DNA from 2 places in the Arthrobacter sp. MDT2-16 genome. Region 1 is predicted to be linked to the other one. Evidence: riboswitches for the same ligand, from Rfam matches in the RefSeq annotation. Region 1 holds a riboswitch; the other holds the start of a gene.
What was found. Region 1 has a riboswitch for thiamine pyrophosphate ahead of ACX80N_RS02665 (ECF transporter S component). Riboswitches for the same ligand answer to the same signal wherever they lie in the genome.
Positions count from the first base shown of each region.

Region 2: another riboswitch for thiamine pyrophosphate. It lies ahead of thiM (hydroxyethylthiazole kinase); the one in region 1 lies ahead of ACX80N_RS02665 (ECF transporter S component).

Region 1 covers NZ_JBTNDP010000001.1:549,550-552,951, reverse strand. Annotated here, with positions in the region: gene ACX80N_RS02675 (FUSC family protein) at 1-655, shown strand, start outside; gene ACX80N_RS02670 (DUF4235 domain-containing protein) at 748-1,008, opposite strand; TPP riboswitch at 1,125-1,249, shown strand; gene ACX80N_RS02665 (ECF transporter S component) at 1,311-1,919, shown strand; gene ACX80N_RS02660 (ABC transporter ATP-binding protein) at 1,916-3,402, shown strand, end outside.
Region 2 covers NZ_JBTNDP010000008.1:123,953-127,354, reverse strand. Annotated here, with positions in the region: gene ACX80N_RS14370 (3-oxoacyl-ACP reductase) at 570-1,334, opposite strand; TPP riboswitch at 1,384-1,479, opposite strand; TPP riboswitch at 1,656-1,758, shown strand; gene thiM (hydroxyethylthiazole kinase) at 1,741-2,583, shown strand; gene thiE (thiamine phosphate synthase) at 2,580-3,251, shown strand; gene thiD (bifunctional hydroxymethylpyrimidine kinase/phosphomethylpyrimidine kinase) at 3,239-3,402, shown strand, end outside.

The sequences.
Region 1 (3,402 bases):
CGTGCAGACCGTGGTGGGGGTGGGCGTGGGGGTCGCGGTGAGCGCGCTGATCCTGCCGCCACTGAACCTGAATGACGCCGTGGGGCAGATGAGCCGGCTCCGCAGGACGGCGGCCCGGCAGCTGCAGGAGATGGGCGAGGCCCTCGAGACGGACTGGGCCGCGGACGACCCCCGCTGGTCGGAGCGCCGGGACGACCTCATGGCGTCCGCCCGGAACGCGCGCGACGCCCTGCAGTACGCGGACGAGAGCCGGAAGGGCAACGTGCGGCGCCGCTTCCACCCGCGCGACGTCCGCCGCGACCACCAGCACGTGGAGGTCCTCGAGGTGGTCGCCGCCCACACGCTGAATATCACGAACATGCTGCAGGACGCCCTGCACGGGACGTCCAGGGAGCACCCCATCCCAAGGGCCGTCCGGCCGGCCCTCCAGCGCTCGTTCACCGCCGTCGGTGACGTGCTCGACCTGTGGACGGTGGAGGAGGACGACGCCGCCACGCTCCAGGCCGCCGAGGACAGCCTGCGGGCCCTCGCGGCCGCGGCGTACGACTCCTCCACCCCGGACGTGCCCTTCGGCGCCGCGGCCGCCATCGCCATGAGCCTGCACCGCATCCTGCAGGCCGTGACACCCGGGCTGCGCATCGAGGGCGCGGACTGATCGGGGGACCGGCCGCGGGATGCCACGAAAAAGGGAGGAGGGACGCCCCTCCTCCCTTCGACCTCCTCCGACCGGCGGAAGGCCGGACCGGGTCAGGTCAGGTCGCGGGTCTTCGAGTACCGGGCGATCGCCTTCTGCGTGGAGCGGTTGGTGAGCACCTGGATGGTGGTGCTCACGGCCCCCGAGATGATGGCGAACACGAGCGCCGAGCGCAGGGTGTTCTCCAGCCCGTCCTTGCTCTTCGGCGGGGCCTCGCCCGTGATCTTCTCCCACAGGAAGTCGACGAGCTTGGTCCCGACGAAGCCCGCACCCGCGCTGAGGCCGACGCCGAGCAGTTTGAACACCACGTTCATGGTTTCTCCTTCTGGTCCGAATAGTCCTGCGCCTAGCCTAGTCGTGCTCCGCACCCGATCGCAGGCACGATCGGCGGGACACCGCCGCGCCGGTGTAGGATCGGGAACGCTCAAGCAACACACGACAGGGGAGCGCCGATCGGCAGCATGCTGCCGGGCCGGGCGCTGAGAGTGCGGACCGCCGCAGACCCTCGAACCTGATCCGGCTAGTACCGGCGAAGGGAGTCGAGTTCTCAGAGTGCACGGGTATCGCTGCGTCGACGCCCGACACTCTCCCCTCCTGTATCCCAGGAGGAATTCCCATGGCATCGTCAACATCCCTCAGGGGCGCCCCGGCGTCGACGCGGCAGTGGCGCGTCGTCGACATCGTGGTGGCCTCGGTCATCGCGGTCGCCGTCGGCGTCCTGTTCTTCGCGTGGTCCGCCGGTTACTCCGGCATCAGCGTCCTCACCGCCGGTTTCCCGCCGCTCGCAGGCCTGTACTCGGGCGGCTGGCTCATCGCGGGCGTGCTCGGCGGGCTGATCATCCGGAAGCCCGGCGCGGCCATCTACTGCGAGGTGCTGGCCTCGGTGGTCTCCGCGCTCATCGGGACCCAGTGGGGGGTGAGCGTGCTGCTCTCCGGGGCCATCCAGGGCATCGGGGCGGAACTGGTCTTCCTGCTCTTCCTCTACCGGAAGTGGAACCTCCCGGTCGCGCTCCTCGCCGGGCTCGGTGCGGGCCTGGCGCTCGCCATCAGCGAGAACATCCTCTACAACGCGCTGTGGAGCATCGAGTTCAAGCTCCTCTACACGCTGTTCGCGAGCATCTCCGGCGTCGTCATCGCGGGCCTGCTCTCATGGCTGGCCATGCGCGGCCTCGCGAGGACGGGCGTGCTGTCCGCCTTCGCGGCCGGGCGTACGGCGGACGTGTGACACCAGCGAATGCGCCGTCCCCGGGCGCGGTGCACATCCGCACCCGGGGATGGGGGTGGCGTCACGCCGGCCGCAGGGCCTTCGCCGCGCGCCACCTCGACCTCGAGATCCAGCCCGGCGAGCGCGTGCTGCTCCTCGGTGCTTCCGGTGCGGGCAAGTCCACCGTCCTGCACGGCCTGGCGGGCCTGCTCGGAAGCCAGGACGAGGGGGAGCAGGAGGGCGAGCTCCTGCTCGACGGCACGCACCCCGCCGCGTCGCGGGGGCGGGCCGGGCTGGTCCTGCAGGATCCCGAGACGCAGGTGGTCCTCGCCCGCGTGGGCGACGAGGTGGCCTTCGCCGCCGAGAACCTCGCCGTGCCCCGTGAGGAGATCTGGCGGCGCGTGGGACGCGCGCTCGACGACGTGGGCCTCGACCTCCCGCTCGACCACCCCACCACCGCCCTGTCCGGCGGGCAGAAACAGCGCCTCGCGCTCGCCGCGGTCCTCGCGATGGAACCCGGACTGCTCCTGCTGGACGAACCCACCGCGAACCTGGATCCCGACGGCGTCCTGGAGGTCCGCGACGCCGTGGTGCGCGTCCTCGAGCGCACGGGCGCCACGCTCGTGGTCGTCGAGCACCGCGTGGCCGTCTGGGCGGACGTCGTGGACCGCGTGATCGTGCTCGACGCCGCCGGCGGGGTCCTCGCCGACGGTCCCCCCGCCACCGTCCTCGTCCAGGAGGGCACCCGCACGCGCCTCGCCGCGGCAGGGGTCTGGGTGCCGGGGTGGCAGCCCGCTGTCGGCGGGACGATGCCCGGGAGCTCCGGCTTCGGCGACGGCGTGCTCCTGTCAGCGCACGGCCTGGGCGTCGCCCGGACGCGGCGCGGCCCTGCCGCCGTCGAGGATCTCGACCTGACGGTGCGGGCCGGGGAGGCCCTGGGCATCACCGGGCCCAACGGCGCCGGGAAGTCCACGGCCGCGCTGACGCTCGGGGGCCTGCTGCGCCCGCGCGCCGGGCGGCTCGACGCCTCACCGCTCCTGGCGGGAACGGCCGGGAGCGATCCGTTCCGCTGGCGCTCGGCCCAGCTGGTGCGGCGCATCGGGACCGTCTTCCAGGAACCCGAGCACCAGTTCCTCACCGCGACCGTCGCGGACGAGCTCGCGTTCGGGCCGCGGCAGGCCGGCATCGCCGAGGCGACGCGCACCGCGAGCGTCGCCGAGCGGCTGCGCCTCACGCACCTGCTGCAGGCCAACCCGTTCACGCTCTCCGGCGGGGAGAAACGGCGCCTGTCGGTGGCGACGATGCTCGCCACCGCGCCGCGCGTCCTCGTCCTCGACGAGCCGACGTTCGGCCAGGACGCGGGGACCTGGGCGGAGCTCGTCACCCTGCTCCGTGAACTGGTCGACGACGGCGTGGCCGTGCTGTCGGTGACGCACGACGCCGAGTTCATCGCCGCCCTCGGCGGCACCACCCTGCACATCTCCGGCGGGGCGGGACGGCTGGT
Region 2 (3,402 bases), on a different contig from region 1:
CAGCCGGATGAAGACGGAACTCGTATGCCCATACGACCGTGAACGCAGTGAGGAAGACCGTAACCAGCCCGGCGATGTCGCCGAGCCACATTCAGATGGCAGTGGAGGCCTCATCATCGGCTGCGGACTGCCCACCGCCGGCAGGACACTCGCCGCCCCCGACCTCGACTCGTACCTCATCCGTGGATCAGACCGGGTCTTCTCGGAAGACCTCTGAGGTCCCGACGCCGAGGTCCTGTAGGGGATGGCCCTATGTTCTTCGTTGCACTGGAACCACCCCTGAGCCTGTTGATTCGAGGAACGCCGCTGCTCCTGCCCTCGCCTCCTGTGATGGGCGATCACCTGCGTTCCCGATCCCCGCATCGTTCCGGGAGTCCCGGACGGTGCGACGAGGTGTCAGGAGCACAAGCCGAATGCCGACCGCCTCGGCCGGACCTGGTCGGTTCGGTGGATGTGCGACGGTGTACCGACCAGGCACGCGACAGGTCGCTCGGCTGGCAACCTGATCGTGGGCGCTTCATGGGCTCACTGATGCTCCGAGACCTGTGCGGCCCGGGTTGTTTCCGGGGTCAGTCCATGACGAGGCCCCCGTCGACCACCAGGTTCTGCCCGGTGATCGCCCGGGCCCAGGGAGAGGCGAAGAAAAGGACCGTGTCCGCGAATTCCTGCGGTGTGGTGACACGTCCCAGCGGGGTGGAGGACGCGATGAGGTCGAACACCTCCTCGGGGGTGGCTGCGCTGGCATCGGTGGTGCGCAGCAGGCCGCCAGAGACCATGTTCACCGTGACATCGTGCTGGCCCAGGTCCTTGGCCAGAGTCCGGGTCAGCGAGAGCAGGGCCGCTTTCGCCGCGGTGTAGTCGTGGTAGGGCACCACAGGGTTCTGGAACAAGTTGGTGCCGATGTTGATGACCCGCCCGAACCCTTGTTCCCGCATTCCGGGCAGAGCGGCTTGGATTGTGTTCAGGGCTCCTCGGACACTTCCGGAGAACTGGGCTTCGAACGCATCCCAATCAATCTCAGCTGCATACGGGCGGGCGTCTCCGTTGAAGGAGAAGGGCGCTAGCGCGTTGTTGACCACGGTGGTGATCGGGGCTCCGAAGTGTTGCTGCGCGTGTTCGAGCATGGCGCGTACCTGTTCGGGATCGGTGACATCAGCTTCCAGCGCTACAGCCCGTGACGAACCGATACGAGTTGCGCGTTCCTGGGCGCTGTCGTGGCTGACGCGGTAGTTGATCACCACCCGTGCGCCTTCGGCGGCGAAGGCATCGACGATGCTGGAGCCGAGTCCGCGGCCGCCACCGGTGATTAACACGACCTGTTCTCTGAGTTGCATGAAGGGACTTCCCTGGCTTCAGGGCGACAGAATGCGGAACCGACACCCGCAGGGGCCGGGAGGACATCCCTTCGCCAGTACGAACTGGATCAGGTTCAACGGGTGTCATCTCAGCCGGTGGGAACCGGCACCCCGTGTCACTACCTCCACACTAACCCTGGCCGGCTGGAGGAGGGTCGGCCGGATCGGCGGGACGGGGTGGATTCAGACGATCATGGCAGCGCCGGGGCCTTGGTGCTCCGGCTGGCTCCGACGGGAGCCACGCGCCTTTCCACAAGTGGCTGCTGTTCCATGCGTTGTGCGGGGAAACGCTAGGGTGGCAGTAGTGACACGGGGTGCTGCCCGCCAATGGTGCAGCTGAGAATCGATACCCGTTGAACCTGATCTAGTTCGAACTAGCGAAGGGATGTCGCGGATGGCTATTCGCTATACATCATCGGATTGTGCCGCACTGCTCGAGGAGTCGAGGGCCCGGAGCCCTCTGGTGCAGATCATCACCAACGCGGTGGTGACCAACTTCACCGCCAATGTGCTGCTCGCCCTAGGGGCAGCTCCGGCGATGGTGGACATACCGGAGGAGGCCGGGCAATTCGCCTCCGTAGCATCGGGGCTCCTGGTCAATCTGGGCACCCCAGGGCAGGAGCAGCGGGCCGCGATGGTCGAGGCCGTGCAGGCCGCCGATACCGCCGGCACCCCATGGGTCCTCGATCCGGTGGCAATCGGATCTCTGACCGTCCGCACACACTTGGCCCATCAGCTTGTCACCCACCGCCCGAGCATCATCCGCGGCAACGCGTCGGAGATCCTGGCTCTGGCCGGGGTAGGAACCGGGGGCCGGGGAGTGGATTCAACCGAAGAGCCCGCCTCCGCTCTCGAGGCCGCCAGGCAGTTGGCTGCCTCGTCCGGGTCGGCGGTGGCGGTATCCGGTGCGGTCGATCTGTTTGTCGGACCGGACGGACAGATGGTCGCTGCAGCCAATGGGAACTCCCTCCTGACCCGTGTCACGGGTGGCGGGTGCGCGTTGGGTGCGGTGATGGCCGCTTTCGCGTCGCTGACCGATGATGCAGTGTTGGCCGCGACAGCAGCCACCGGTGCTTACACCATTGCAGCGGAGCAGGCTGCGGCGCAGGCACACGGCCCGGGGAGCTTCGCGGTGAGCTTCCTCGACATGCTTGCAGGCCTCACACCTGACGACGTCATCATGAGGCTGGACCTCCGTTCCGTCGAAGCATCGGGCTCCGCACGATGATCCGCCAGGGCTTCAGGGCGGACCTCAGCCAGCACCTGCCGCTGTACCTGGTGACTGATACGGCGCAGTGCAGCCCACGATCGGTCGCGACAGTCGCGGCCGAGGCCGTGGCCGGCGGTGCCACGATGATCCAGGTGCGGGACAAGGAAGCCTCCGCGCGGGACCTGCTGCACCTGCTCGTGACTGTCGCGGATTCTGTCGGAGGCACCGTGCCGGTATTGGTCGATGACCGGGTGGATATCTTCCTGGCGGCTCGGGCCGCGGGAGCGCAGGTAGCCGGGGTGCATGTCGGTCAGTCCGACGTGCCGGCAGACCTCGTCCGGGCGCTGGTAGGACCGGAGACCATCGTCGGCTTGAGTGCGGCAACCACGGCCGAGATCCGCGCGGCGCACCGGTTTCCGGTCGGGATGGTGGATTACCTAGGGGTCGGTGCCATTCATGCGACCGCTACCAAGCCCGATCATCCTGAGCCCTTGGGGATCAGCGGCTTCAGTGCCCTCGTCACGGCAAGTTCCCTGCCGTGTGTCGCGATCGGGGGAATCAGTGGCGCTGATCTACGCCCTCTGCGAGATGCCGGTGCCGTCGGGGTGGCCGTCGTATCCGCCATCTGCGCGTCGAAGGATCCCAGGTCCGCGGCAGAGGCGTTGAAGGAGGCATGGTGTTCCTGAATGATCTGAACCCGCGTGAAGTTCCTCGGATTCTCAGCATCGCCGGAACCGACCCGACCGGTGGCGCGGGCATTCAGGCCGACCTGAAAAGCATCGCCGCCCTCGGCGGATATGGAATGGCGGTCGTCACGTCCCTGGTGGCGCAGAACAC